2 regions of the Rhizobium sp. CCGE531 genome follow, and region 2 is predicted to be linked to the other one. Evidence: predicted binding sites of a transcription regulator. Region 2 holds the regulator's gene; the other holds the start of a gene.

Region 1 (15,515 bases), 2.0 Mb from region 2:
AGAGCTTCACCGCCGATTGGGGTCCGGGCGCCAAGGTCAAGGCCGCCTTCGAAAAGACCTGCGGCTGCACGGTCAATTATGTCAGCGTCACCGATGGCGTCGCCCTTCTGTCCCGCCTGAAGCTGGAAGGTGCGGGCACCAAGGCCGATATCGTTCTCGGCCTCGACACCAATCTCGTCGACGAAGCCAAGGATACCGGCCTCTTCGATAAAAGCGGCGTCGACACCTCGGCCCTCAAGCTCCCCGGCGATTTCAAGGATGACGTCTTCGTGCCCTACGACTACGGCCATTTCGCCGTGATCTACGACAGCCAGACGGTCAAGAACCCGCCGAAGAGCATGAAGGATCTGATCGAGGGCGATCCCTCGCAGAAGATCGTCATCGAGGATCCGCGCACCTCGACGCCTGGCCTCGGCCTGCTGCTCTGGGTCAAGTCGATCTATGGCGACAAATCAGCCGATGCCTGGGCGAAGCTCAAGGGCCGTATCCTGACCGTCACCCCCGGCTGGTCGGAAGCCTACGACCTCTTTACCAAGGGCGAAGCGCCGATGGTGCTCTCCTACACGACGTCGCCGGCCTATCACATGATCGAGGACAAGACCGACCGCTACCAGGCCGCCGCCTTCTCCGAGGGACATTACATCCAGATCGAAGTCGCCGGCCTCATCAAGTCCTCGCCGAACAAGGAGCTCGCCCGCGACTTCCTGAAGTTCATGATCTCCTCAGGCTTCCAGGACATCATCCCGACAAGCAATTGGATGATGCCGGTCTCTGCTACCTCGGAGCCGCTGCCGGATGCCTTCAGCAAGCTCGTCGTGCCGTCGAAGACTTTCCTGATGAGCCCCGCCGACGTCGACAAGAACCGCAAGGCCTGGATCGACGAATGGCTGGCAGCCACCAGCGGCAATTGACGCCCTGACCATGCTCGCGGCACCCGAACGAAGACGCGCCATTTCCGGCGGGGCGCTCAGCCTCGCCGGCATTGTGCTCTTCGTCGGGGTCGCCGTCCTCGTCCTCTTGGCCGCCGGCATCGAATCCGGCGGCGACACCACGCTGAGCGACCCCTATCTGCTGGGCGTCCTGCGCTTCACGCTGCTGCAGGCGGTGCTTTCGACGCTGCTCTCCGTAGTGCTCGCCATACCGGTCGCCCGCGCCCTGGCGCGCCAGCCGCGCTTTCCCGGCCGGCTATGGCTGCTCCGGCTGATGGCCGTGCCGATGGGCTTGCCCGTGCTGATCGGCGCGCTCGGCCTGCTCGGCATATGGGGCCGGCAGGGATTGTTCAATCAGGCGCTTGCAGCGCTCGGCCTGTCGCAGCCCGTCAGCATCTATGGCCTTGCCGGCATTTTGCTCGCGCATGTCTTCTTCAACATGCCGCTCGCCTGCCGGCTGATGCTGGCCGGGCTGGAGCGCGTTCCGGCGGAATATTGGCTTGTGGCCGGCGGTCTCGGCATGCGGCCCGCCTCGGTCTTTCGCTTCATCGAATGGCCCATCCTGCGAGGCCTCATTCCGGGCATCGCCGGCCTGATCTTCATGCTCTGCGCCACCAGCTTCACCCTGGTCCTGATCCTCGGCGGCGGCCCGGCCGCAACGACGCTGGAGGTAGCGATCTATCAGGCGCTCCGCTTCGATTTCGATCCCGGCCGCGCCGTGATGCTGTCGCTGCTGCAGATCGCCGTCACTCTCCTCATCCTCGGCGCCATGACGCTGTTTCGCGCGCCTGACGACCACGGACTGACCAGCGGCCGCGCGCTCCACCGCATCGATGGGCAAGGGACGACTGCCCGATGGATCGACGCTCTTCTGCTGTCTGCCGCCACACTCTTTCTCGGCCTGCCGCTCGCTTCCATCGTGGTGACCGGGCTCGAGGCGAACCTTCTGAAACTCGCCGGCCAGCCGATCTTTCTGCAGGCGGCCGTTACGAGCCTGGCGATTGCGCTCGCCGCCGGCCTTCTGGCAGTCTTGATATCCTTTGCCATCATTCGCGCCCGATCGGTGATATCGGCGGATCGCCGCAAGACCGTCAGCCTGTGCGGCCTAGCGCTCACGTTGAGCGCAAGCTCGTCCCTTATTCTGCTCGTCCCACCGATCGTGCTGGCAACCGGCTGGTTTCTGGCGCTGAGACCATTAGGCGATCCCAGCCGCTTCGCCGCCATCCTCATCGTTGTTATCAATGCGCTGATGGCGCTGCCCTTCGTCATTCGCGTCGTCGAGCCGGCCTATGCAATCCATGTCAGCCGCACCGAACGGCTGGCGGCGAGCCTCGGCCTTCACGGCATGGCCCGCCTTCGGCTGATCGATTGGCCGGGTCTGCGCAAGCCGTTCTTCACCGCGCTCTCCTTCGCCATGGCGCTGTCGCTTGGTGATCTCGGCGCTGTCGCCCTCTTCGGCTCGGATAGCCTCATGACCCTGCCCTGGCTGGTCTACAGCAAGCTCGGCAGCTACCGCACGAACGACGCCGATGGATATGCCTTGATCCTCGGCCTGGTGTGCCTTCTTTTGACCATCGCCGGCACGGCCGGCCAAGGCACGCGCGATCATGAAAGCAGGGGAAATGACTGACGGCCACGACATGAAGGAACAGGGCATCGCCATGGCCGGCGTCGAGCTGCGCCTCGGCACGCATGACTTTCGGTTCGACTGCACGTTGCCGCAGGGCAAGATCATCGCCATTGCCGGGCCGTCGGGATCTGGAAAGTCGACCTTCCTCAATTTAGTGGCCGGGTTCGAACAGCCCGATCGCGGCCGCATTCTGCTCGCCGGACAGGACGTGACCGGCCTGCATCCCGCCGAACGACCGGTGTCGCTGGTCTTTCAGGACAACAACCTCTTTGCCCATCTCGATCTCTTCACCAATGTCGGCCTTGGCATCAACCCATCATTGAGGCTTTCGGCACAGGACCGGCAAAGGGTCTCGGGGGCCTTGGCGCGCGTCGGCCTGCCCGGTTTCGAGAAGCGCAAGCCGGGAACGCTCTCCGGCGGCGAACGGCAACGCGCCGCGTTCGCAAGGGCGCTCGTACGCGACAAGCCGATCCTGCTGCTGGACGAACCCTTCGCCGCCCTCGATCCCGGCCTGCGCTCCGGCATGGTCGAACTCCTGAAAGCCCTGCATCGCGAGAGCGGCAATACGGTGCTGATCGTTTCGCACGATCCGGCCGAGGTGCGGCGTCTTGCCGACCACGCCGTCTTCATCGACGGCGGCGCGATCAGGCTTGCCGCCTCCCTCGAGACCTTCCTGAAGGCGGGCGATATTCCGGCTCTGACCACATTTCTGCAGCATTGATTGCGCTGCAGCATCCTGCTGTCGGCTTTGCCTTAATTTCGTCGCGCCGAACGGCTGAAAGTCCTGGGAAATGCTTGCTAAAATACAACGCCGCCACATTTAAACGGAGTCTCGCTATGCAACCGGTGCTAAAATCGGCTACAGCAGGGGTCGGAGACCGCCCGGGCAAATGCGGACCGATGGGGATGCAAGCAACCTTTATCGGCGCGCGACGATGAGCAGCCCGGTAACGATCAACCGGATTTGGCGCCAAGCCGGCATGGCAGCGAAATGAGTGGGACACTGGTACTGAAGCAGAGCGAACGAGCAGAACGAAGGATCAGCGTGACCGTCGCAGCCCGTGTGCGCCGCCTTGCCCCGCTCCTTGTCGCTGCCATGGTGCTGGACAGCTGCCAAACGGTGATGGACCAATCCTACCAGCCGAGCGTTTCGCCCTCCGCCAATCCGCAGATCGTCTCCGAGGTACAAAAAAACGATCCGCGCGCGCAGATGGGCGCACGCGAGCATCCGCGCATCCTCGCAAGCTATGGCGGCGAATACAAGGACGCCAGGACAGAGCGGCTTGTCGCCCGTATCGCCGGCGCCCTGACCAGCGTGTCGGAAAACCCGCAGCAATCCTATCGCATCACCATTCTCAATTCGCCCTCGATCAACGCCTTCGCGCTTCCGGGCGGCTATCTTTATGTGACCCGCGGCCTTCTGGCGCTTGCCAATGATGCTTCCGAAGTCGCTGCCGTGCTGTCGCACGAGATGGCGCACGTGACAGCCAATCACGGCATTGAGCGGCAGAAGCGCGAAGAAGCCGAAGTCATCGCCAGCCGCGTCGTTTCGGAAGTCCTGTCGAGCGATCTGGCCGGCAAGCAGGCGCTCGCGCGCGGCAAGCTGCGTCTCGCCGCCTTCTCGCGCCAGCAGGAACTCCAGGCCGACGAGATCGGCATCCGCACACTCGGCCAGGCGGGCTACGATCCCTATGCCGCCACCCGCTTCCTGAACGCGATGGAAGACTACAGCCGCTTCATGTCGGCCAATTCCGATGCCGACCAGAGCCTGGACTTCCTTTCGAGCCACCCGAGCACGCCGCAGCGCATCGATCTCGCCAAGGCGCATGCCCGCGAATTCGGCGAGGAAGGCAAGGTCGGCGACATCGGCCGCGATTATTACCTGAACGGCATCGATGGCCTGCTCTATGGCGACAGCCCCGAGGAAGGCTATGTGCGCGGCCAGACCTTCCTGCATGGCGGCCTTGGCATCCGCTTCGACGTGCCGCCCGATTTCCGCATCGACAACAAGGTCGAGGCCGTGATGGCGACTGGCCCGGGCGATATCGCCATTCGTTTCGACGGCGTTGCCGACAGCCAGAACCAGAACCTGACGAATTATATTTCCAGCGGCTGGGTGACAGGCCTCGATCCCTCCTCGATCCGGTCGATCACCGTCAACGGCATGCCTGCCGCCACCGCGCGTGCTTCCGCCGATCGTTGGGATTTCGATGTCACCGTCATCCGTGACCGCACGCAGATCTTCCGCTTCCTGACGGCCGTACCGAAGGGGAACATCGCTCAGCTCAACCAGACGGCGGACGTGCTACGGTCGAGTTTCCGGCATATGACGCCGGACGAAGCCGCCTCGCTGAAGCCGCTCAGGGTCCGCGTCGTCACCGTCAAGCCCGGCGACACGATCACGACGCTCGCCGCCCGCATGATGGGCACCGACCGCAAGCTCGACCTGTTCAAACTGATCAACGCCCTACCGACCGGGGCGACGATTGCACCGGGCGACAAGGTCAAGATTATTTCGGAATAGCAATCGGTCTATCGTCTCTCGGCCGGAAGAAGACCCTTCTCAGGCATAGGTCGCCATGCGGGGATCCGCATCCACCAGCGCGTTGCGGAGCTTGTCCATCGCGCGGCTTTCGATCTGACGCACGCGCTCCTTGGAAATTCCGAGATCGGCGCCGAGTTCCTCGAGCGTCGCTCCATCCTCGACGAGGCGGCGTGCCTGGATGATCTTCATCTCGCGTTCGTTGAGGTGCTTCAGCGCCGAGGCAAGCCATATGCGACGGCGTTCACCGTCGATCATGTCGGAAACCTGCTCGTCCGGAAGCGGCTCGTTGCTGATGAGAAAATCGATCCGCTCCGCGCTTTCGGAATCGCCCGATATCGAGGGCGCCTGCAGGGACGTATCGCTGCTGGAAAGGCGCGCATCCATCGTCTGCACGTCGGCAAGGCTGACGCCGAGCGCAACCGCGATTTCCTCATGGATGGACTGGACGGTAACGCCTGAATTGCTGCGGGCGAGCTTGGCGCGCAGGCGGCGAAGATTGAAGAACAACGCCTTCTGCGCCGAACTCGTGCCACCGCGCACGATCGACCAATTGCGCAGAATATAATCCTGGATCGAAGCGCGGATCCACCAGCTTGCATAGGTCGAGAAGCGAACTTCCCGTTCCGGCTCGAATCGGGCGGCCGCTTCCAGGAGACCGACATAGCCTTCCTGCACGAGATCGCTCATCGGCAGTCCGAAATTGCGAAATTTGCCCGCCATGGAAATGACGAGGCGCATATGGGCGGTTGCTATCTGATTGCGGGCGCCGCGATCATCGTGATCCTTCCAGCGTATAGCAAGATTATGCTCTTCGTCGCGATCGAGATAGGGGGCAGCCATCGCAACTTTGATCATGCGTCGATCTGCAGACATATTCGTCATACGCATCTCCTAGGTTCGGCCTCAAATCGTCTGTAATGCCGCAGTCGACGAAAAGGGCAGCAAGTATCGTTTCCGAACATCGCTGCTCGGATGGAAATCAATGAATGAAATTCAAATTGGAGACCGATATCCGGTTCACCGGATAATCGATGACTAGTCTTGTTCGATCTCAGCGAATGGGTCTGACGATTGAAGCATGCTCAGATCGCCGGGGGGCTTCAAATGAAAACGCATAGGCCGGTCCTCGTGAATGTCGATAAAACAGGCCGTTCGGAAACTTCTCCCCACTGGAGTGCACCCACACCGACCGCTAACACGAGGCTTAAACGCGGCAGAAGCAAAAAGGTTCCAAAGAAAAAACCCGGCACGATGGCCGGGTTTTTTTAAGCAGGATTGGCGCTCTGGCCTTATGCGGCTTCGTCCTGGGAATCGTCTTCCTCGACGACCTTGCCACGCTTCGGGCCTTTGTTGAGATTGATCTCGACAAGGCGAACGGCTTCCGTTTCCGACATCTTGTTGACGGCTGCAATTTCGCGCGCCATGCGATCGAGCGCAGCTTCATAGAGCTGACGTTCGGAATAGGACTGCTCCGGCTGGTTCTCGGCGCGATAGAGATCGCGAACCACTTCAGCGATGGAGAGCAGATCGCCGGAATTGATCTTGGCATCATATTCCTGGGCGCGACGCGACCACATGGTGCGCTTCACGCGGGCTTTGCCCTGCACGACCTTCAGTGCCCGCTCGACGAAATCCGTCTCGGAAAGCTTGCGCATGCCGATGCTCATGGCCTTGGACACCGGCACCTTCAGGCGCATCTTGTCTTTCTCGAAGTCGATTACGAACAGCTCGAGCTTCATGCCTGCGACTTCTTGTTCTTCGATCGCAGTGATCGTGCCGACACCGTGGGCCGGATAAACGATCGCTTCACCAGTTTTGAAGCCATGGCGTGCTGCTGAAGGTTTTTTCTGCTGGGTCGTCATTCTTTTCAAAAACTCCCTGTTACGCGCCCGGTTGGGCCCGGGGGCCGGGTCAGTCAGGCCCGGATGAGACGGATGTACCGTCGGGTCACTTCATCCTGGTCCAGCCAGACTTATGCAAACAGAAACCCATCCATCGCGATCCGGGACCCGACAACACAAATCGTTGATATGTCAAGGAAACCGCGTACGGATTGGTGATTTGCTTTCGTGATGGTTTTGGGCATGCGAAATGCCGCAGTGGATCAGTGTGAGGAACCTATCACAAAAATCTGAGGAAATCAATAATTTGCTGCGCGCGCGCCAAAAAGGCCACGGTGACCGCCATGCGGCCCAGCGGCAGTGATTCGCTTTCTGCGATATCGACTACACCTTTATCGACGGCCTGTCACGGCCCTCGATCAGTCGCCGGTTCCTGGGTTTGTCGAGAAATACTTCTCGAACTTCCCCTGTTCGCCGTCCATCTCCTTGGCTTCCGGCAGCGGGTCGCGCTTGACCGTGATGTTGGGCCAGATGGCGGCATATTCCGTATTGATCTTCAGCCACTTGTCGAGGCCCGGCTCCGTATCGGGCTTGATCGCCTCGGCGGGACATTCCGGTTCGCAGACGCCGCAATCGATGCATTCGTCTGGATGGATGACGAGGAAATTCTCGCCTTCGTAGAAGCAGTCGACGGGGCAGACTTCCACGCAATCGGTATATTTGCAGCGGACGCAATTATCGGTCACGACATATGTCATGAAGTACTCCAGGAATGTCTCTAGCTTCCGCGGACGCGCAACCTGGAACGTCGCACCGTCCCGCGGAGCCGAACGGGCAAACGAATGCGTCATACGCAAACGCGCCGCCCGGCTGGTTACCGGCAGGTTGATGGTGAGGTATCGACTTTGCCAGCCAATTTCAAGGACAAACAATCTTGAAAGCAGCCTGGAACAGGCAGAGTTTTCTAATCGTCGTCGGAGATCAGGCGGTCGATTGCACGGCGATCGCGCTTCGTAGGTCTTCCGCTCCCCGGCGCACGCAACGCCTGCTCGAAAGAGGTGAGGCGTTTTGTCTCATCCGGCGGCGGCGTCAGATCCTCATAAAGCAGCTTGGCTTCCTCGAAAGGTCCCCTGCGCTCGCCGGGAGCACGCACGACGAGGACGACATCCCGTCGCTCCAGCGAGAGCTCGATGCGGTCGCCGGCCTTGACGCCGAAACTCGGCTGCGCGATCCGCTCGCCATTCACCCGCACGCTGCCGTTCTGAACGTAGAGCTGCGCCAACGAGCGGGATTTCACCATGCGGGCAAAAAACAGCCATTTGTCGATGCGCTGGCGCGAACCGGAAAATGGCTGTTTCTCGTCCGTCATGGCCTATTTCTTCATCTGCTCCTTGAGGGCAGCGAGCTTGGCGAAAGGAGAATCCGGATCGATCGGCTTTTCCTTGCGCGGCGGCTTGGCTTCGAAGCGCAACGGCTGCGATGCGCCGCGATTGTTGCGATTGTTGCGATCGTTCCGGTCGTTGCGTTCGCCACGCTCCTGACGATCGCCACGGTTGCCCTGCTGCGGACGACCGCCCTCGCCGTTGCCGCGCGGTCCCTTGTCGCCGCCGCCGCGATTATCACGGCCATCGCGACGATCACGCCCCTCGCGGTTGCCTTCACCACCGCTGGCCTGCTGCTCGCCACCACCACGGCGATTGCCCTGTTGACCACGGCCCTCGCCCTGCTGGCCGCGACGGTCACCATGACCACGGCCACCCTGGCGCTGCTGATTGTCGCTACGGCCACCCAGCCGCCAGAGCAGGACCGGCTTCGGCTCGATAGGTTCGCCAGCAGCTTCCGCAATGGCAGCGGCTTCCACAACGGCATCGGCTTCTGCAACGGCAGCGGCTTCCACAGCCACGGGGGCGGCCTCAGCCGATGCATCGGCGGGCGCTGCCGCTTCCTGGGAAGCGGCCTCTGCTTCCTTAGCCGGCTCTTCGGTTACGGCATCGGCGTCGTCATCATCAGTCTTTTCGGCAGCGGTTTCCGCGGCCGGCGGCGCCGGAACTGCGGCAACATCCTGCTGAGCAAGGAAAGCGGTTGCTTCCTCGGCCTTCACGGAATCGGCGCGATAGCCGAGACCCTTGAGGATTTCCTCCATGTCCTCGAGCGTCGCGCCGAGAATGGAGAGCATCGCTGTCGTCGTGGTGAAGCGACGGCCGTCATAAGCGCCTTCGGGGCGCGAAGCCTGGCCGGGCTTCCACTGCAAGAGCGGACGGATGAGATCCGCCAGGCGCTCGAGAATGTCGATGCGAACCGCGCGCTTTCCAAGGAAGCGGAAGCCCGCAAGCTTGTAGAACATGCGCTCGTAGCTCGGATCGGTGACGACCGAGGTGCGGCCGGCGGCAAGAACCGGGATCAGGTCGCCATAGCCCGGCTTGTCCAGGCCATCGTTCTTCAGAGCCCACAGCAGCGTGATGAGCTCGGCCGGAGCCGGCTTCAGCAGCGCGGGGACAAAAATATGATAGGCGCCGAAGCGAACGCCGTAGCGGCGCATGGAGGCGCGCCCATCCTGATCGAGCGACTTCACCTCCTCGGTGACGTCGCGGCGGAACAGAACGCCGAGATTCTCCACCAGCTGGAAGGCTAGCCCCTTGGCGAGGCCCTGCAGGTCCTCTGCGCGCTGGAGATCGTCGAGCGGCTTCAGGATCGTGCTGATATGATGGTTCACGAAGCGCTCGATGCGCGAGGCGACATGATCGCGCGCATGGCCCGTCAGCTGCTCGTCGGCGAGCAGGATGACGCGCGGACGCATGACATGATCGCTCCCCGACAAACGCGCCACGGGATCGCCGAGCCAGCGCACGAGTCCATCGGCGCTGATCGCAAGATCACTGTTGCCAGCCGCATGCAGGCGCGCGGCGCGCGCCTCAAACTCCAGAGACAGCGCCTTCTGGGAGGCTGTCTGGACGGCCTTCGCATCCGGCCCCTCGGTGCCCGCAATAGGCGTGAACCGGAATCCGGTCAACTGCCCCACATGATGCCCCTCAACGAAGACATCCCCATTCACACTGATTTCAGCTTCCAGCATCGCATTCTCTCTCAGGCGCTTCATGAGCACAGATGTCCTGCGATCAACAAAGCGTTTCGTCAACCTCTCATGTAACGCGTCAGACAATCGATCTTCGATTTCCCGCGTCTTTTCTTGCCAGTGTGTCGGATCGGCAAGCCAGCCGGGCCGGTTCGACACATAGGTCCAAGTCCTTATCTGCGCGATTCGCGCCGAAAGCGTGTCAATCTCACCATCCGTCCGATCGGCGCGATGCACCTGTTCGGCGAGGAACTCCTCTTTCACCGTGCCATAGCGCACCAGGTCGGAAAAGAGGGCGGCGATGAGATCGGCGTGCTGGGCAGGCGTAATGCGCCGATAGTCGGGAAGCGCGCAGGCCTCCCATAATTTCTCAACCCGAGCCGGGTTGCTGGCAAGATCGACTATCTCCAGATCGCGTGACAGATATTCCAATGCCTGCTGGTCTACCGCAGGCAGCGCCCGCGTCAACCCCTGCACGCGAGGCGAGCCTTCCAAACTGGCGCGCAACGCCGCGATTGAGGAAAAATCGAAAGTCTTGCTGCGCCATTGCAGCACTTTCACCATGTCGAATTCGTGTCCCTCGATCCGGCGTACCAGCTCGTCGTCGAAAGGATCGACCTGTCCGGTCACCCCGAAGGTGCCGTCCTTCAGGTGGCGGCCGGCGCGGCCGGCGATCTGGCCGAGCTCGGCGGGATTGAGGTTGCGGAACTGATAACCATCGAACTTGCGGTCCTGGGCGAAGGCGACATGGTCGACATCGAGATTGAGGCCCATGCCGATCGCATCGGTCGCAACCAGATATTCGACATCACCGGCCTGGTAGAGCGCCACCTGTGCATTGCGGGTCCGCGGGCTCAGCGCGCCGAGAACGACGGCGGCGCCACCGCGCTGGCGCCGGATGAGCTCCGCGATCGCATAGACCTCGTCGGCGGAAAAAGCCACGATCGCCGTGCGCTGCGGCAATCGCGTGATCTTCTTCTGCCCGGCATAGAAGAGATGCGACAGCCGCGGCCGCTCCAGGACGGTGATCCCGGGCAGAAGCTGTTCGAGGATGGGCCGCATCGTGCCGGCACCCAATAGCAGCGTCTCGTCCCGGCCACGCAGATGCAGGATGCGGTCCGTGAAGATATGGCCGCGCTCGAGATCGCCTGCGAGCTGAACCTCGTCGATGGCGACGAAGGAGGCACGCGTCTCGCGCGGCATGGCCTCTACGGTGCAGACCGAAAAGCGGGCATTGGGCGGCGATATCTTTTCCTCGCCCGTGACAAGCGCGACATGCTGAGCCCCGACCTTCTCGACGACGCGCGTATAGACCTCGCGGGCAAGCAGCCGCAGCGGCAGGCCGATCACGCCGCTGCCGTGCGCCACCATGCGTTCGATGGCATAATGGGTCTTGCCGGTATTGGTCGGTCCGAGCACCGCGGTCACGCCGCGTCCGCTCAGGATCATGGGCTGCGAAGTCTGTGTCATTGGTCCGTGCATGGGCGAGAAACCACCGTCTTTCGATCAGCAAGTTCCCCTGGGAGGAAACGAAGAGATGACGACCATATGCGACAAAGGCAAGACCCGAATGAAAAAACAACCGCAACAACAATCGATTTCATTATTGGCGGCCTCAACCAGGAGCTACATTTATCCTGCACCTCATGCGAGTCCCGGCGATTCCGGAACAGCTTGAGAACGAATCGGAGACGAATCGCTGACTCGACGTCGTTCTTTTTTTGTTCACTACAACATGTGGATTTAAATGAAAAGATTCCCACCAAATGCTGAATCTCGTTTTCACGCCTTTTCCACGAGAAAAGGAGTCAAGTGGAGAATCCGAAGCCGGCGAAAATCGACGTCTTTTATGGTTAATTGTTTGTAAATGATGCAGTTTCCCAGAATGCCGCTCCTTCCATTAAGATTCGGGCCAAAGCCGGAACGAATCGGCGACGAATCGCGGATTCCAGCCGATTCTGTTTTTGTTCCACACAATATCTAGCACTTCCTGGACCAAAACCCATAGGACTCCGAATGGTTGAACCCGCGATTCGAGCCGAATCTGTAATTGCGATCAATCTTTTAACGAGCGCAAATATAATGAATCTGCAAACACACGCATAAGCTGTTCGCATCGGCACCTCAATCGAGGCCGGAGCGAAGCGGATTTCACGGCTACATATTTGTATTTCGCCAGGACAGCATCGAAATATGGAAAGCGGCATGGGTGCGGAATGTCTCCGCCGGCCTATTCCGCGCGAACCGATCGGGAGCATGAAGGCATCATCCTGCGAACATCCGCCTTCCGCTGGATTCCGCTCATTTTGCACGCCCGGGACGTACAAAAAGGCCTCCATATTAACCAAAGTCCAAACGCAGAACGAATCACCGACGAATCACGGACACGCCCCTTTTCTCGTTTCGTTCACCGCAACATATTGTATTTTAATCATATTTTAACCATAAGAGCAGATCGCGGACCCTCCCTTCGCCGTGCGTATCATGCGGTCGCGTTAACATCCGGCTGATCGCGGCGGCGCCGACGTCTAGGCATTTTTATTTCTTAGCCGGAACAATTTTCAGCGACGCAAGTTTCTATCTGCAGAATTGGGGAACTCCACCCATTCACCAAGGAACCGATTCGAGCTGGAGCCGCTGAAGCATAGTGCCGGATTGAACGACATTGCCGGTGCTATTCAAGCGATGGACATGGAGGAGACATATCATGCTTGGTACGGTATTGCTTATCATACTGATTCTGCTGTTGGTCGGCGCGCTTCCCAGCTGGGGTTACAGCCGGGCATGGGGCTACGGTCCATCGGGCGGTCTCGGGCTTGTTCTCGTCATTGTACTCATTTTGCTATTGATGGGGCGGATTTGATCCGCGGGTCATTGTTCAAACTTCACCAGGGAGCTAACACCATGAAGAAGATCATCGTCGCGATCGCCCTTGTCGGCGCTTTGGCGTCGTGCACCGCAACGGAAAAAGGGACTGCCATCGGTGCCGGCACCGGCGCCCTGATCGGCGGCGTAGCCACCCATAGCTGGGGCGGCGCGGCAGTCGGCGCTGTCGCCGGTGGCGTCGTCGGCAATCTTATCGGACGCTCCCATGAGCGGCGCGGCTATTGCATCTATCGCGACCGCTATGGCCATCGTTATGAGGCTCGTTGCCGCTAAGGCTTGACTGCTCGCGACCGGCCGTTCCGGCGGGTCGGTCGCGACCATCCGGCCCGCGGGCCGGGCGCTAACGCATGTCGCGCAAAAGTGTGTGGCGGTTTTGCGATAACGACATGCGCAAAATCAAGAGCTTAAAGCCAAGGAGCGAATCTGAAAGATCGCGACGCGCTTTAAGAGCCAGAATTTCTGAGGAAATCCTCTTCCCGCGCGCTCAGTCGCGGGAAGGACGCAGTGTTTTGAGAAAGGAACGGCATCATGGCCGCAATCATCGCAAGCATTGCAGCACTCGCGCTCATCGGCACCACTTTTTACGCGCTTGGAAGCGCAGCAAGAGCACGGAACAAGGAGAAGCGGCGGGAAGCACTGGAAGCCGTCATCCTGGAATTCAAACCACGACAGCGACAGCAGGCAAATTCAGGCCGGGGATGATTGCCGGGCCGGCCCGGCAATCCTGTCCATGATGCGAACGGCCAAGAAAAGCCGCTGCGATTTTCCGTCCGGAATGCGCAAAAACAAGAAGATAGAGCGCTTTCGCGATTCGAAGAAAAGCGAAAATGCTTTAGACGAAGAACTGGCCGCCATTGGCTGATATCGTCGATCCTGTAATGAAACCGGCGTCGTCGCTGGCAAGAAAGACAGCTATGCGGGCGATTTCCTCGGGCTCGCCCAGGCGCCCCACCGGAATCTGCGGGATGATGCGCTCGTTCAATACCTTTTCCGGCACCGCCAGCACCATTTCCGTACCGATATAGCCGGGGCAAATGGCATTGACCGTTATGTTCTTGGCAGCGCCTTCCTGGGCAAGCGCCTTGGTAAAGCCTAGATCGCCCGCCTTAGCGGCGGAATAGTTCGCCTGCCCCATCTGCCCCTTCTGACCGTTGATCGAGGAGATGTTGATGACGCGGCCGAAGCTGCGATCGCGCATGCCCTGCCAGACATGGTGCGTCATGTTGAACAGGCCGGTGAGGTTGGTATTGATGACCTCGTGCCACTGCTGCGGCGTCATCTTGTGGAACATGGCGTCGCGGGTGATGCCGGCATTGTTGACCAGGACTTCGACATGGCCGAGATCGTGCTCGATCTTGGCGATGCCCTTGCCGCAGGCTTCGTAATCGGTCACATCCCATTTATGGACGGCGATGCCTGTCACATCGTGGAAAGCCCGGGCCTTCTCGTCGTTGCCGGCATAGGTTGCCGCCACCTTGTAACCCGCATTATGCAGCGCCATCGAAATGGCCGCTCCAATGCCGCGCGTGCCTCCGGTTACCAATGCCACTCTGCTCATGTGCCACTCCCCTTTGTTGCTGCGGAGACGGGACGCCCGAAGGCCGGGTCGCCCGCTCACTTCACCACTTCTTCTGGAAAATTCCTTTCAAGACGCCCTAGAGCATGATGCCGAAAAGTGTGAGCGGTTTTCGGACGACATCATGCTCTATTTCTTTGATTCTAGAGCGCCTCGAAGCACATGGCGACACCCATGCCGCCGCCGATGCACAGCGTGGCGAGCCCCTTGCGGGCGCCGCGGCGCTTCATTTCGAACAGCAGCGTATTGAGGACGCGGGCACCGGAGGCGCCGATGGGGTGGCCGATGGCGATCGCGCCGCCGTTGACGTTGACGATCGACGTATCCCAGCCGAGGTCCTTGTTGACGGCGCAAGCCTGGGCGGCAAAAGCTTCGTTGGCTTCGACGAGATCGAGATCTGCGACGGACCAGCCCGCCTTTTCCAGCGCCTTGCGCGAGGCCGGAATCGGCCCGGTGCCCATGATCTGCGGATCGACGCCGGCGGTTGCCCAGGAAACGATGCGGGCGAGCGGCTGAATGCCGCGGCGCGAGGCTTCCGCCTCGGTCATCAGCACGGCGGCAGCCGCGCCATCATTGAGACCGGAAGCATTTGCCGCAGTAACTGTGCCGTCCTTATCGAAGGCGGGCCGCAGTTTGGCCATCGAGTCGATTGTCGCGCCGTGGCGGATATATTCGTCTGCATCGACCGTGATATCGCCCTTGCGGGTCTGGATGGTGAAAGGAACGATCTCGTCCTTGAACCGACCCGCCTTCTGCGCAGCTTCCGCCTTGTTTTGGGAGGAAACGGCGAACTGATCCTGCTCATCGCGCGAAAGCTGCCACTGGCGCGCAATGTTTTCGGCCGTGATGCCCATGTGATAGCCGTAGAAGGCATCCGTCAGGCCATCCTTGATCATGGTATCGATCATCTTCATGTCGCCCATCTTGGTGCCGCCACGAAGATGGGCGGCATGCGGCGCCATGGACATGGATTCCTGGCCGCCGGCGACGATGATCTTCGCATCGCCGGTCGCGATCTGCTGCATGCCGAGTGCC
Region 2 (15,515 bases):
TCGCCCGGGCCGTACCATCGTTCTGACCGTCCAGCGCGACGGCCAGAATCGCGATTTCCAGATCGTGCCGAAGCTCGTCGAAGATACCGATCAGTTCGGCAACAAGATGGAAATGGGCCGCATCGGCATTGCGCTCGTCGATCCGGTCGTGACCGCAGTGGAGCCGACCGGTCCAGCGGCTAAGGCCGGGGTGCAGGCCGGGGATCGCCTGATTGCCGTCGACGGCAACAATGTCGCCACTTACTACGACATCGGTCGCTACTTGGCCGAGCGCCCGGGCAAGAGCATCGTGCTCACCATCAAGCGCAACGGCGCGATCCGTGATTTCCCGATGATGACCGAGACCCTGGTCGACACGGATGCATCCGGGAACAAGAAGGATGTCGGCGCCATCGGCATTGCGCCGATCGATCCCATCGTCGCGTCGATTGGTTCGGACAGTCCGGCCCAGACGGCAGGTCTCGAACTCGGGGATCGCATTCTTTCCGTGGACGGACGAGAAATCGGTTCCATCGGTGAAGTGCAGCGTTATGCGGCGTCTCATGCCGACAAATCGATGACATTGACGGTCAAGCGCGACGGCCAGGCGCGCGACGTGACGGTGACGCCCAAAAAGTCGGAGGAGACAGATGCCTTTGGCGCCCGGATGGAGATCGCCACCATCGGCATCACCGACGGCCAGAAGCCGATCAAGCTGCGTTACGAGGCATATGGGCCGCTCCAGGCGCTCGCCGAGGGCGTGAAGCAGACCGGCAGCATCGTTTCCGGCACTTTCGAATACATCGGCAATGTCATCGGCGGCTACATGAAGGCCGATCAGCTGGGAGGCCCCATTCGGGTTGCGCAACTGTCCGGGCAAATGGCAACCCTGGGTTTTGCCGCGGTGCTCCAATTCGCCGCCATACTTTCTGTTTCAATAGGGTTATTAAATTTGATGCCGGTGCCGGTACTTGATGGCGGCCATCTGATGTTCTATGCGATTGAAGCCGTAAGGGGAAAACCCCTGGGTGCAAGGGCGCAGGATATCGCTTTCCGGATCGGATTTGCGATGGTGCTCTCACTCATGGTGTTTGCGACCTGGAACGACATCAGTTCCAGAATAGGCTAGTGGAGCTGCGTGAGAGGAAAATTACGATTTATTTACGATGTTTCAAAGCTGTAGTGGCGAATGGGCCACGCTTCGAAATGAAGTAAACAGAAATTAACGTGCTCCCTTGCTTGTATGTCAAAAGCGGGTAAAACGACACACGTGGCCGGAATCGGGTTCGCTCGGGGCTGGGGACGATTGAAAAAAGGTAAGAAGTGAAAATGAAGGCTGGTTCAAAATTTTTGAACGCAGTGTCGGCGGTAGCGCTGTCTGCTGGTGTTGTTGCGTCTGGTGCTGGTGTTATCACCCTTGCCTCTACCTCGGTCGCGGAAGCAGCTGTTATTCAGCGCGTTGACGTTCGCGGTGCGGAACGTGTCGGCGCGACGGCGGTTCGCGACAATATCGCGATCAAGCCTGGAAAGAACTTCTCCCCCGGCGATATCGATGTTTCGGTGAAGCAACTCTATGCCACCGGATATTTCTCCGATGTCCACATTACGGTTTCGGGCAGCACCCTGGTCGTAACGGTCCAGGAAAATAAGCTCATCAACGCCGTGGTCTTCAACGGCAACCGCAAGATCAAGGACGACAAGCTCCAGGGCGTCGTTCAGACCCATTCGGCCGGCCCTTACAACGAAGCTTCCGTTCAGGCCGACATTAAGACCATCAAGGATGCCTACGCCTCGATCGGTCGTAACGATGTACAGGTGACGACGCAGACCGCGGAAGTCTCGCCGGGCCGCGTCAACGTCGCCTTCGTCATCAATGAAGGTGACCGCACCAAGATCGACAAGATCAATTTCTCGGGCAATCAGGCCTATGGCAGCGGCCGCTTGGCTTCGGTGATCGCCACCAAGAAAAGCAACTTCCTGTCGTTCCTGACCCGCAAGGACGTCTACAGCCCCGAGCGCCAGCAGGCCGACCAGGATACGCTGCGTCAGTTCTACTACAATCACGGCTACGCCGATTTCCGCATCGTCAGCGCCGACGCGACGCTGAACGAGCAGAACAACGAATACACGCTGAACTTCAATGTTGATGAAGGTCCGCGTTACACCTATGGCGACATCAACGTGATTTCGACGGTCGACGGCGTCAATGGCGACGAGCTGAAGGGCCTCATCATCACCCACAAGGGCGATGTCTACAGCGCCAAGGATATCCAGACCTCGATCGAGAACATTTCCAAGCGCGTAGCGTCCGCGGGCTATCCGTTCGCCCGCATCACGCCGCGTGGCAATCGCGATCTGTCCGGTCACACCATCGGTATCGAATATCTGGTCGATCAGGGCGAGCGCGCCTATGTCGAGCGGATCGAAATCCGCGGCAACACCCGCACGCGCGATTACGTCATTCGCCGCGAGTTCGACCTCAACGAAGGCGATGCCTTCAACCAGGAAATGATCACGCGCGCCAAGCGTCGCCTCGATGCGCTGGGCTATTTCACCAAGGTCGATATCTCGACGGCGCAGGGCAGTGCCCCGGACCGCGTGGTCGTCGTCGTCAACGTCGAAGACCAGCCGACCGGCTCCTTCGGTATCGGCGCGGGTTACGCTGTCGGCAACAACGGTGGCCTGCTGCTCGAAGCTTCGGTCGAAGAAAAGAACTTCCTCGGTCGCGGCCAGTACATCCGTATCGCTGCTGGTGCCGGCACGGAAGGTAACCGTACCTACAACATCTCGTTCACCGAGCCCTACTTCCTCGGCTATCGCCTTGCCGCTGGTTTCGATATCTTCAAGAACCAGACGTCGAGCGACGATTTCTACGACTACTCGGAAGAAGGTTTCTCGCTGCGCGTCACCGCGCCGATCACCGAGAACTTCGCGACGACCCTGCGCTATAACTACAAGCGCCTGACCTACGACGGCACGAATGATTGGCAGAACAATCTTTCCGCTCCGTATGTCAACCTCGTCGAGAACGGTCCTTGGACTCAGTCGACTCTTTCGCAGACCTTTACCTACAACACGCTTGATGACCAGAATCTGCCGCGCGAAGGTATCATCGCCAAGTTCACGCATGAATATGCTGGTCTCGGCGGCGACTCGGACTTCTACAAGCTGAGCGGTAAGGCTCGTTACTACAAGATGATCAGCGACGAAGCCGATATCATCGGCTCGCTGACGGTCGGTGCCGGTTATGTGATGCCGACGGACGGCAAGCTGAACGTCTTCGATCAGTTCACGCTCGGTGGCCGCGAAATCCGTGGCTTCGAGAATGCTGGTATCGGCCCGCGTTCGTCGCATGGCGATCCGCTCGGTGGTACGACCTACTTCACGGCTTCGGCTGAAGCGAGCATGCCGATGCCGGGTATACCGCAGGACATCGGTCTGCGTATCGCAGCCTTTGCCGACGCAGGTTCGCTCTACGGCAACAAGGCGAATCTCTTCGGCGATACGCTCCATAACGACAGCTCGATCCGAGCTTCGCTCGGTGCTGGCCTGATCTGGTCTTCGCCGTTCGGTGTCATCCGTGTCGACTATGCCGTGCCGGTTCTCAAGGAAGATTACGACAAGGTTGAGAATTTCCGGTTTGGCATCGCCAACCAGTTCTGATATCGGCAGTCCAGAACTTCGGGCTTGAACACCGTTCTGGAGCTGGTGCTTATGGAACATACTGGTTTTTTCCCGCCCCATGGCGGCATCAGCTTAAGGCAACTGGCTGAGCATCTTGGGGCGGAACTTGCTGATGCGGCCTCTGCGGAGGTCGCCATCAGGTCTATCGCCCCCGTCTATCGGGCAGGCGAGGGTGATATTTGTTATATCCTTTCCCGAAAGAATCGCGCTGAGCTGGAGACCTGCAAGGCTTCCGCCATCATTTGCTTGCCGGCGCTGAAATCTTTCGTTCCCGACCATATTCCGGTGCTTCTGTCGAAGAAGCCGCATACGGATTTTGCGATTGCCGGCGGCCTGCTGCATCCGCAAGCCATGCGGCCGGTCACATTCGCGGCGAACCCGGGAACGATTTCACCGGCGGCCATCATCGACCCGACGGCGAAGCTGGAGGCCAATATCGGCGTCGAGCCGGGCGCGATCATCGGCGCTGGCGCCGAGATCGGCGAGGGCACCTATATCGGCGCCAATGCCCTTATCGGGCCAGGCGTGAAAATCGGACGCAACTGCAGCATTGGCGGCGGCGCGAGCGTGCTCTGTGCCTATCTCGGCAATGGCGTCATCGTCCATAATGGTACGCGCATCGGCCAAGACGGTTTCGGTTATGCGCCTGGGCCTCGCGGCATGGTCAAGATCGTTCAGATCGGCCGCGTCATCATCCAGGACAATGTCGAGATCGGCGCCAATACAACGATCGATCGCGGCACCATGGATGATACCGTGATCGGCGAAGGCACCAAGATCGACAACCAGGTCCAGATCGGACATAACGTCCGCATCGGTCGGCATTGTGCTATCGTCAGCCAGGTCGGCATCGCCGGCAGCACGGTGATTGGAGATGGCGTGCAGATTGGCGGCCAGGCGGGCCTCAATGGTCACATTCACATCGGCGACGGCGCGCAGATCGGTGCCAAGAGCGGCGTGATGAACAGCATTCCGGCCGGAGAGCGCTATGCAGGCCTTCCAGCGCGGCCTCTATGGGATTTTCTAAGGGAATCGGCGGAGATCGCAAAGCGGTCAGGAGCCAGGGAAAAGAAAGACGGGAGTGCGGAGCATGACTGAAGAAGCCAAGGCGTCGTTGTCGTCGGCTGACATTCTGGAAATTATGAAGCTTTTGCCGCATCGCTATCCCATGCTCATGGTTGACCGGATCATCGAGATCGATAGCGATAATTCCGCGATCGGCATCAAGAACGTGACGGCCAACGAGCCGCAATTCACCGGCCATTTTCCGAGTTCTCCGATCATGCCGGGCGTGCTGCTTATCGAAGGCATGGCCCAGACCGCCGGCGCGATCTGCGCTCGCAAGGATGGCATCGGCGGCAATCTCGTCTATTTCATGACGATCGACAATGCGCGCTTCCGCAAGCCGGTCGTTCCCGGTGACCGCGTCGAGTTCCATGTCGTCAAGCAAAAGCAGCGTGGCACGATCTGGAAATTCCATTGCGACGCGAAGGTTGATGGCTCCCTGGTCGCCGAAGCCGATATCGGAGCGATGATTGTGAGGAAGGATCAAGACGAGGCATGAGCAGCATCGCAAAAAGCGCGAGCATTCATAAGTTCGCGGTCGTTGAGGATGGTGCCACCATCGGCGAGAACGTCGTAGTCGGGCCTTTCTGCCACGTAGGTCCCAAGGTCGTACTGCATGACAATGTCCAATTGCTGACGCATGCCGTCGTCACTGGCCGCACGACGATCGGTAAGGGAACGAAGATATTTCCGATGGCGATCGTCGGTGGTGATCCACAGAGCGTTCATCACGGCGGCGAAGAGACGACGCTGGATGTTGGTGAGAACTGCACGATCCGCGAAGGCGTGACCATCAATACCGGTACTGCCGATTACGGCGGCAAGACCATTGTCGGCAACAATAATCTGTTCCTCGCCAATTCCCATGTCGCGCATGATTGCCGCATCGGCAACAATGTCATCATGTCGAACAACGTCATGTTGGCAGGGCATGTGGTCGTCGACGATCGCGCCATCCTGGGTGGCGGTTGCGCCGTCCATCAGTTCACGCGCATCGGTCGGCAGGCTTTTGTCGGTGGACTTTCGGCTGCGAGCTATGACGTCATCCCTTACGGCATGCTGAACGGCAATCCTGGCGTGCTTTCAGGCCTTAATATCGTCGGCATGTCGCGTGCAGGCGTAGACCGCGCGGTTATTCACAGGGTTCGACGCGCCTACAAGACCATCTTCGAAGGCGAGGGCTCGATCCGCGACAACGCCGCCGCGATCCGCGACGAATATGCCGATTGCAAGGAAGTGATAGAGATCCTCGATTTCATCGCAGCCGATAGCGATCGTGCCCTGTCGTCGCCCAATCGCGGCAAGAGCTGAGGTGGTTTCGGCCGGCCAAAGCGGCAAAGGCAGGCTGGCGATTATCGCAGGCAGCGGGCTTTTGCCGGTTTATGTCGCCGACGCCGCCCGCCAGGCCGGTGAAAATCCCGTCATCATCGCATTAACGGATGAGGCTGATCGGGACTGGTCCGCCTTTGATCATGCCAATCTCGGTGTCGGCAACTTCGCGGGCCTGGAGGCGATGTTCCGCCGTCATGGCGTGGACCGCGTCGTGATGTCGGGCGGTGTCGCGCGTCGTCCGCCCTGGCGCGAGATCCATCCGACGTGGCGTGTGATCAAAGAATTGCCCCTGACTATCCGCACGCTTCTTTCCGGCGGCGACAATGCCGTGCTGCAAATGGTCATCCGCTTGATCGAAGCCGGCGGCGTTCAAGTCGTTGGAGCGCATGAAATTGCGCCCGATCTGCTGGCGACCACCGGTCCGCTCGGCCGCCACTCGCCGTCCGCAGAGGATTTGCGCGATATCGCGCAAGGTGCGAAGGCCGCCGATGCGCTGGGGTTGCTGGATGTCGGTCAGGGCGCCGTCAGCGTCGGTGGGCGTGTCGTCGCGCTGGAAGGCGCGGAGGGCACGGACAAGATGATCGAGCGGGTTGCCGAACTGCGCGCGGCGGGGCGCATCTCGACGCGCCGGCGGGGCGTGCTCGTCAAGCTCTGCAAGCCGCAACAGGATGTCCGGGCCGACCTGCCGTCCATAGGGGTGTCTACGGTGTCGAACGCCAGGAAAGCCGGTCTCGCCGGCGTCGCCGTCGAAGCGGGGAGAGCGCTGATCCTCGATCGGCAGGCTGTCATCGCCGCCGCGGACGAAGCCGGCATTTTCGTTTGTGGCATCGATCGTGGCTTGAGCGCGGAGGGCTTCATGTGAGCGGTGCGCCTTTGAAACTTGCCGTCGTTGCCGGCGAGGTTTCCGGCGATCTGCTGGGGGGCGATCTCGTTGCATCCCTGAAGAGTCGTTACGACGGCCCCGTCGAGCTGATGGGCGTCGGCGGCGAGGCATTGGAAGCGCAGGGCTTGCGCTCGCTCTTCGACTATTCCGAATTGTCGATCATGGGCTTCATCCAGGTCATCAAGCGTCTGCCGAAGCTGCTTGCCCGCATCCGGCAGACGGCCGAAGCCATCATTGCCGCAAAGCCTGACGTGCTTCTCATCATCGATAGCCCTGATTTCACCCATCGCGTCGCGAAGAGGGTGCGCAAGGCTCTGCCTGATCTTCCGATCGTCAATTATGTTTGCCCCAGCGTCTGGGCGTGGAAGGAATATCGCGCGCAGAAGATGCTCGCCTATGTCGACCATGTACTGGCCGTGTTGCCGTTCGAACCCGCCGCGATGCAGCGCCTGGGCGGTCCGGCCACGACCTATGTCGGCCATCGGCTGACGGTGGATGCCAACCTGCTGGAGGCGCGTCGCCGGCGCGCTTTGCGCAGCACGACTGCCGCCGATGCTAAGATGACAGTCCTTCTTCTCCCGGGATCGCGCGCTTCGGAAATCCGCCAACTTCTTCCAGTTTTTGAGCGGGCTACCGAAGAGCTTAGTCGGCGAAATGACGATGTCCGCTATCTGCTGCCGACGGTGCCGAAGCAAGAAGCCCTCGTGCGTTTGCTTCTCGAAAATTGGAGCGTCAAACCGGAAATCCTCGTCGGTCAGGAGGCGAAATGGGAGGCTTTTGGACAGGCTGATACCGCCATGGCCGCATCAGGCACCGTGATCTTGGAGTTGAGCCTTGCTGGCATTCCCGTGGTTTCGGCCTATAAGACGGAGTGGCTGGCCAGGTTCGTGATGTCGCGCATCAAGGTATGGTCGGCGGCCCTGCCGAACCTGATTGCCGACTACGCCGTGGTGCCGGAACTCATCAACGATGTTTTGCGGCCCGGCCTGCTGGCTCGTTACATGGAGCGCCTGTCGAACGATACTCCCGAGCGCGCCGCGATGCTTGTGGGCTACGATCTCGTCTGGCACCGAATGCAAACGGAGGAGCCGCCGGGCGACAAGGCGGCGGCGATTCTCCTGGATGTTTTGTCCCATAAAAAAACCGGTCATCTCTGACCGGTTTTTTGTTTCAATTCCGAAGCTTAGCGCTTGGAAACAGGCACATATTCGCGCAGCGGTGCGCCGGTATAGAGCTGGCGCGGACGGCCGATGCGCTGATGCGGATCCTCGATCATTTCGTTCCACTGAGCGATCCAGCCGACGGTGCGGGCGAGAGCGAACAGAACGGTGAACATGGTCGTGGGGAAGCCGAGAGCCTTCAGCGTGATGCCGGAGTAGAAGTCGACGTTCGGATAGAGCTTCTTCTCGATGAAATATTCATCCGTCAGAGCGATGCGTTCGAGCTCGATTGCGATGTCGAGCAGCGGATCGTCCTTGATGCCGAGTTCGCCGAGAACCTCATGCGCCGTCTTCTGCATGATCTTGGCGCGCGGATCGTAGTTCTTGTAAACGCGGTGACCGAAGCCCATCAGGCGGAACGGATCGTTCTTGTCCTTGGCGCGGGCGATGTACTCCGGAATGCGGTCGACGGAGCCGATCTCGCTGAGCATGTTCAGTGCTGCTTCGTTGGCGCCGCCGTGCGCCGGACCCCAGAGGCAGGCGATGCCCGCTGCAATACAGGCGAACGGATTGGCGCCGGAAGAGCCTGCCAGGCGAACCGTCGAGGTCGAAGCGTTCTGCTCATGGTCGGCATGCAGGATGAAGATGCGGTCCATGGCGCGGGCGAGCACCGGATTGACGACATAATCTTCGCACGGAACGGCAAAGCACATGCGCAGGAAGTTCGACGCATAGTCGAGATCGTTCTTCGGATAAACGAAAGGCTGGCCGATATGGTACTTGTAGGCCATGGCGGCGAGCGTCGGCATCTTGGCGATCATGCGCAGGCTTGCGACCATGCGCTGATGCGGATCGGTGATGTCGGTCGAGTCGTGATAGAAGGCGGAGAGCGCGCCGACGCAGCCGCACATGACGGCCATCGGATGCGCGTCGCGGCGGAAGCCGGTGAAGAAGCGCGACATCTGCTCGTGCACCATCGTGTGGTGGGTCACGCGATAGTCGAAGTCCTTCTTCTGCGCTGTCGTCGGCAGCTCGCCGTAGAGAAGAAGGTAGCATACTTCCAGGAAATCGCCGTGTTCGGCCAGCTGATCGATTGGATAGCCGCGATGCAGCAGAACGCCTTCGTCGCCATCGATATAAGTGATGCTGGACTCGCACGATGCGGTCGAGGTGAAGCCAGGATCGTAAGTAAACGTGGAGGTGTTCTTATAAAGGGCACCAATATCAATGACACTCGGGCCGATGGTTCCGGTCTTGACCGGCAGGTCGACCGTCTTTTCACCCCAAGTTAGTTTCGCGCTTTGTTCCGTCATGCTGATCCTCCAAGATTTGGCGGGATTGACGCCATAAAAAGCGCCAAAAGGTTAAGCGACTACCGACTAGCTATATGATCCAGAGCCTAATGCCAAGTTATCCTAGTGCCGAATTGTGCATTGCAGTATCAACTTTTGGGCACTGCAGCAGCGTCACTGATCGTGCCGCGTCGGGAAACCGGCTCAATTTGGTCTCTCTCATGACGATTTCGGTTGAAATCACCAGATAGTGACGGCAAAAATCGCGCAAAAGCTGTGGTTTTACGCGGGGGCGGCGGCGGGTGCCTAATTTGGAGGCAGCGGAGCAGCGGGAAGATGGTCGGGATGTCGCTGCGCCTCCGCAGCTTCGTCCTGCTGTTGCGACGATTGTGCTCCGCGCCAAGGCACCGCAAGGGGAGCGGACGCAGGATCTGGCGCCGCTGACATCGCGCTTCCTTTTGATCGCGGGCCGCATTCGAGGCAGTATTGCCCGGCTGGTCGAAGAGGAGGCTTCACATGGCCGGGCCGTCCTTTTCGCGCCGATCTATATGGGTCTCGGTGCGATCTTCTGGTTTGAAGCTGGCAGCGATCCGCCGCCGCAAGCCGTGCTTGCGGGCCTGTTTGTCTTTGCCGCTAGCTTCGCGCTCCGGCGAGAAGCGGGGAGGCTGTTTCGCCACCTTCTTTTCGCCGGCATGCTAATTTGTCTCGGTATGACACTGGCTCAATGGGAAAGCTGGCGGGCTTCCACTGTCATGCTCGACTCTGCGGTGACGACGACCGTCACCGGCAGGATCGAGCGACGCGAATCCTATGACAATGGAGGCTGGCGCTATGTCGTCCGGGTCGAGGCAACGGAAAAGCCCACAATTCGCCGTTCGCCGGAACGGATCACGATCTTCGTCCGCAAGCAGGTGGAGCCGTTTAACCTCGGTGATCGGATGCAGGGCAGGGCGCGTCTGACACCGCCGGCAGGACCGGCACTGCCAGGCCTCAACGATTTCGCCTTCAGCTCCTATTTCAATGGCATCGGTGCGAACGGTTTCGCCTACGGCACCCCGACCCGATTGTCCCCGTCTGGTGATAATCTCGCGGAGCCGCTGCTGGATAAGGCCGATATCTGGCTTGCTGGCCTGCGCAACAGCATTGGCGACCGGATCAGGGAAACCTTGCCGGGAGATACGGGCGCCTTTGCCGCAGCGCTCGTCACCGATGAGCGACGTGCGATCTCCAAGGATACGACCGAGTCGCTGCGAATTGCCGGTCTCACCCATATCATTGCAATTTCAGGGCTGAACATGGCGCTGTCGGCCGGCATCTTCTATATCGGCCTGCGCTATCTGTTCAGTTTGTTTCCGGGAGTTGCGCAGGCCTGGCCGACCAAGAAGTTCGCGGCCTTCGGCGCGCTTTTGACGGTAACGGCCTATTACCTTATTTCCGGCTTCGGCGTATCCGCCGAGCGCGCTTTCATCATGATGGCGATCATGCTGGTGGCCGTGCTTTTCGATCGGCCGTCGCTCAGCCTTCGCAATGTCGCCCTATCCGCCATCGTCATCCTCGTTCTGTCGCCGTCGCAGGTGCTTGGTCCAAGCTTTCAGATGTCCTATGCAGCGACGCTGGCGCTGGTGTCGGGCTATTCGCTATGGAAACGACGGCGGCATCGCGAAAACATTCTCTCGCGGATCCGTCTGCTAAGCCCGCTGCTGTTTGTCTCGCGCTTCTTCGGCGGCGTGTTGTCGACCTCGTTCATCGGCGGCGCATCGACGGCCATCTTCTCGATCGAGCATTTTCATCGGCTGGCGACATATGGTCTCGCCGCCAACCTCGCAGCCATGCCGGTCGTCTCCTTCATCGTCATGCCCTTTGGCATGGTGGCAATGCTGCTCATGCCCTTCGGCTTGGACGGGCCGTTTTGGAAAGTCACCGGAGAGGGACTGGAACTCGTCATCCTGATCGCCAAAACCGTGGCTGGCTGGGGAGGCGACATCACCTTCGGCCGCCAGCCAGCCTGGCTGCTGCCGATCTTCATTGCCGGCTTCCTGATCATGACCATGCTGCGGACCCGGCTTCGCCATTTGGGCCTGCTGTTGCTGCTCTCATCCACCGGCGTGGCGGCATTCGGCTCCGGCGTGCCGAAGCCGGATCTGATGATTTCCGAGGATGGTGTCCTGGTTGCGCTGCGGCAGGACGATATACTCGCCACAAATCGCGAAAGGCCGCAGGCTTTCATTTTCGAACAATGGCGGAAGGCACTGGTCGCAACCGAACATCAGCCGCCCACCATTCTCCCTGGCGATAGCCGGCTTCCGCAGATCAACAAGACGACCGATCGCCATCGCCGGTTAAGCGGGGAAGAGCAGAATGCTGTGCGCAAGGCAATGGAAGAAGCGCTCGACAGGACGATGCAGGGAAGCTTCGCCTGTCAGAAAGGCGCATGGTGCGTGGCGATGCTTGATAACGGCGCCATGTTGGTCACCATCGAAAATGCCGCCTATCTGCCGCCGGCTTGCGATACTGCAAACATCGTCGTGACGCCGATCCGGCTGCGGCTTGATCATTGCCGTTCCGGCGCAATGCTCATAACGGGCGCAACACTGCGAAGAACCGGCTCTCTTGAAATGACCCTCGGCGCCGATACGCCGATCATTTCCGCAGCATTCGAAAACCCTCGACGACCATGGACACGGCATCGAACTTACGATTGGCGCGCAGACAAGTCCGGCACGCCGATCGCGCCACAATCACCGGTCAGTGATAGCGCCGAATAAGGCCGACGAGCTTGCCTTGGACCTTGACGCGGTCCGGCCCGAAGATACGGGTTTCATAGGCGGGATTGGCGGCTTCCAGCGCGATGGAGGCGCCCTTGCGGCGGAAGCGCTTCAGCGTTGCCTCTTCGTCGTCGACGAGCGCAACGACGATATCGCCGGGATTGGCCGTCGTCGAATTGCGGATGATGACTGTGTCGCCATCGAAAATTCCGGCGTCGATCATCGAATCGCCCCTGACCTCGAGCGCATAATGCTCGCCGGAGCCGAGCATATCGGCGGGAACGGTAATGTCATGCGTATTGTTCTGAATGGCGGAAATCGGAACGCCGGCAGCGATGCGCCCCATGACCGGTACCGATACGGAACTATTGTGGTCGTCGTTCGCAACCTTTGCCGGGGCGGGCGGCGCGACCGGCTGAGGTTTGCCGAGGCTGCCCTCGATAACGCTCGGCGAAAAGCCGCGACGCGGCTGCAGGCTTGAATTATAGGCCTCCGGCAGCTTGATGACTTCGAGCGCCCGCGCCCTGTTCGGCAGGCGGCGGATGAAGCCGCGTTCCTCGAGCGCCGTGATCAGACGGTGAATGCCGGATTTGGATGCCAGATCCAGTGCGTCCTTCATCTCGTCGAAAGATGGCGGGACTCCCGACTCCTTCATCCGCTCGTGAATGAAGAGAAGCAGTTCCTGCTGCTTGCGCGTCAACATCGTCTTGGAACCCCAAATCAAGAAAAACCGTGAAACAAATCCAGAACGGACACTATATGTTCCATATGTGTTCCGCAAGTGCTTAAATTTCGGTAAAGCCTTGCCGGGCGGATCAAATAATTGCCGCCATCGAATGGATCGCCTGAAAACCCTTGAGAGTTATATCCGCGCTAATCCATCGATAAATATGAGAAATGCCGCTCTGTTCGTTTCGTGAACGCTTCAGGCCCATCTCCGGATCTTGATGTGCGGATGAAGACGACGATCCGCCGCATAAGCCGGCTACAGTTGAGAATCAGTGCGGTCCAGTTGCCAGGGTTGCGTCCGGTTTCCATTGTCGCGCGCCTTCACGGCTTGGTTTTCGTCTTGAATTCAGCTTTGTATGGGCGCAAATCTGCTTTTGCAGGCAAACAGGGGGAACCATGACTTTGTCGCCGCATCCGCTGGATCATCTCGTGCTGCCGACCGTCAACATCGCATTGGCGCGCGAACGGCTGGGCAAGCTCGGCTTCACGGTGGCGCCGGACGCCCGCCATCCGTTCGGCACCGAAAATGCCTGCGTCTTCCTTGCCGACAAGACCTATCTCGAACCTTTGGGCGTGGCATCCCAGGAGCAATGCGAGACGAGTATTGCCGACGGCAATGTCTTCGTTGCGCGTGACCAGGCCTATCGCTTCCGCGTCGCCGAGGATGGATTTTCGGCCGTGGTTTTCGGTACGGACGATGCCGTCGGCGATGACGAGCGTTTCAAGGTGGCGGCGATCTCGGCCGGACGCATGCTGGATTTCTCCCGGCAGATGAAGATGCCGGACGGAACGGAAACCACGGCCGGTTTTCGCCTCGCATTTGCGGCCGATCTGCGCGCGCCGGATTTCCTGGCCTTCTGCTGCCAGCGCATCAATCCGCTGCCGACCGACCGCGGCGTGCTCGAGCGTCACGAAAACGGCGTGACCGGCATCGCACGAGTGGCGCTTTCCGCGCTGAAACCAGCGGCGTATCGCACCTTTTTCGAAGAGATCGTTGGCGGTCCGCGAGTCATCAAGCACTCCTTCGGCCTGACGATCAAGGCTGCCAATGCCGATGTCGAACTTTTGACGCCGGAAGGAATGGAAGCATTCTACGATTTGCCGGTTCACACCAGCGATCCCGGGCTGAGGGCACGCGCAATCCTTTTCAAGACGCGCGATCTTTCCGTGACATCGTCGCATTTCACTGCTAACGGCGTCACTTACACGCGTAAGAACAATCGTATACTGGCAAGGCTGGCGCCCGGACAGGGCGCATTATTCGCCTTCGAGGAGATAGCATGAGCACGAATTCCGAAGTCACCGTCGGCGAGGGTGCCTCCAAGGTCCTCTTTTCCAATGCCGCCAAGCTGTCGCTGATTGCCGGCCCCTGTCAGATGGAGAGCCGTGACCATGCTTTCATGGTCGCCGGAGTCCTGAAGGAGCTCTGCGGTAAGCTCGGCATCGGCCTTGTCTACAAGTCCTCCTATGACAAGGCGAACCGGACCTCTCTGTCAGGCAAGCGTGGCATCGGCTTGGAAAAGTCCATGGAAGTCTTTGCCGACCTCAAGAGGGAATATGGCTTTCCGGTTTTGACCGACATTCACACGGAGGAGCAGTGCGCCATCGTCGCCAAGACGGTCGATATCCTGCAGATCCCGGCTTTCCTGTCGCGCCAGACCGATCTTTTGGTTGCCGCCGCCCAGACCGGCCGTGTTGTCAACGTCAAGAAGGGTCAATTCCTCGCGCCCTGGGATATGAAGAACGTGCTTGCCAAGCTCAATGAGAGCGGCAATCCGAATATTCTTCTGTGCGAGCGGGGCGCCTCCTTCGGCTACAATACGCTGGTTTCGGATATGCGCTCGCTGCCGATCATGGCGGCTATGGGCGCGCCTGTCATCTTCGATGCGACCCATTCCGTGCAGCAGCCCGGCGGGCAGGGCGGCTCCACCGGCGGCGACCGCCGATTCGTCGAGACGCTGGCGCGCGCCGCTGTCGCTGTCGGCGTTGCAGGTGTTTTTGTCGAGACGCATGAGGACCCGGATAACGCGCCCTCGGACGGCCCGAACATGGTCTATCTGAAGGATATGCCGCGGCTTCTGGAAAAGCTGCTGGCCTTTGACGCCGTGGCCAAGGCCTAAGAAATATCAGGCATTCAACAGGCTGACATGATTTTGCTTTACGCGGCCTGCAGGAGTGCCAAATCGGCGCGCGGATCGGCATTGAAATTTCCGTGCCTTCGACTAAGACGATTTAAATCGATTTATAAACCAGCGAGCAGGAAGCTATCATGACCGCAATCACCGACATTATCGCCCGCGAGATTCTCGACAGCCGTGGCAATCCGACCGTCGAAGTCGATGTCTACCTCGAAGACGGCAGCATGGGCCGCGCGGCGGTTCCGTCGGGCGCGTCGACCGGCGCGCATGAGGCCGTCGAGCTTCGCGATGGCGGCAAGCGCTACCATGGCAAGGGCGTCGAGAAGGCCGTCGAAGCCGTCAACTCGGAAATCTTCGATGCGATCGGCGGCATGGACGCCGAAAACCAGATCCAGCTCGACAACATCATGATCGAACTCGACGGCACGCCGAACAAGTCGCGCCTTGGCGCCAACGCCATCCTCGGCGTCTCGCTTGCGGTCGCCAAG

What was found. Region 2 encodes LexA, which represses DNA repair genes until DNA is damaged. Its sites were predicted from a motif close to TGTTCNNNNTGTGTTCNG; they were not measured.
Region 1: the regulator LexA is predicted to act here: its motif matches at 11,730-11,747, upstream of CCGE531_RS18870 (helicase-related protein).

Annotation. Positions count from the first base shown of each region.
Region 1 is NZ_CP032684.1:3,874,131-3,889,645, forward strand. Features, by position in the region: gene thiB (thiamine ABC transporter substrate binding subunit) at 1-911, shown strand, start outside; gene thiP (thiamine/thiamine pyrophosphate ABC transporter permease ThiP) at 922-2,559, shown strand; gene CCGE531_RS18840 (ATP-binding cassette domain-containing protein) at 2,552-3,280, shown strand; gene CCGE531_RS18845 (M48 family metalloprotease) at 3,656-5,083, shown strand; gene CCGE531_RS18850 (RNA polymerase factor sigma-32) at 5,123-5,986, opposite strand; gene CCGE531_RS18855 (CarD family transcriptional regulator) at 6,394-6,966, opposite strand; gene fdxA (ferredoxin FdxA) at 7,365-7,703, opposite strand; gene CCGE531_RS18865 (RNA-binding S4 domain-containing protein) at 7,910-8,314, opposite strand; gene CCGE531_RS18870 (helicase-related protein) at 8,318-11,488, opposite strand; gene CCGE531_RS18875 (DUF3309 family protein) at 12,726-12,881, shown strand; gene CCGE531_RS18880 (YMGG-like glycine zipper-containing protein) at 12,923-13,177, shown strand; gene CCGE531_RS34305 (hypothetical protein) at 13,433-13,606, shown strand; gene phbB (acetoacetyl-CoA reductase) at 13,737-14,462, opposite strand; gene CCGE531_RS18890 (acetyl-CoA C-acetyltransferase) at 14,624-15,515, opposite strand, start outside.
Region 2 is NZ_CP032684.1:1,922,309-1,937,823, forward strand. Features, by position in the region: gene rseP (RIP metalloprotease RseP) at 1-1,108, shown strand, start outside; gene bamA (outer membrane protein assembly factor BamA) at 1,309-3,642, shown strand; gene lpxD (UDP-3-O-(3-hydroxymyristoyl)glucosamine N-acyltransferase) at 3,694-4,761, shown strand; gene fabZ (3-hydroxyacyl-ACP dehydratase FabZ) at 4,754-5,227, shown strand; gene lpxA (acyl-ACP--UDP-N-acetylglucosamine O-acyltransferase) at 5,224-6,039, shown strand; gene CCGE531_RS09395 (LpxI family protein) at 6,041-6,922, shown strand; gene lpxB (lipid-A-disaccharide synthase) at 6,919-8,100, shown strand; gene gltA (citrate synthase) at 8,127-9,416, opposite strand; gene CCGE531_RS09410 (ComEC/Rec2 family competence protein) at 9,707-12,160, shown strand; gene lexA (transcriptional repressor LexA) at 12,141-12,863, opposite strand; gene CCGE531_RS09420 (VOC family protein) at 13,286-14,173, shown strand; gene kdsA (3-deoxy-8-phosphooctulonate synthase) at 14,170-15,009, shown strand; gene eno (phosphopyruvate hydratase) at 15,159-15,515, shown strand, end outside.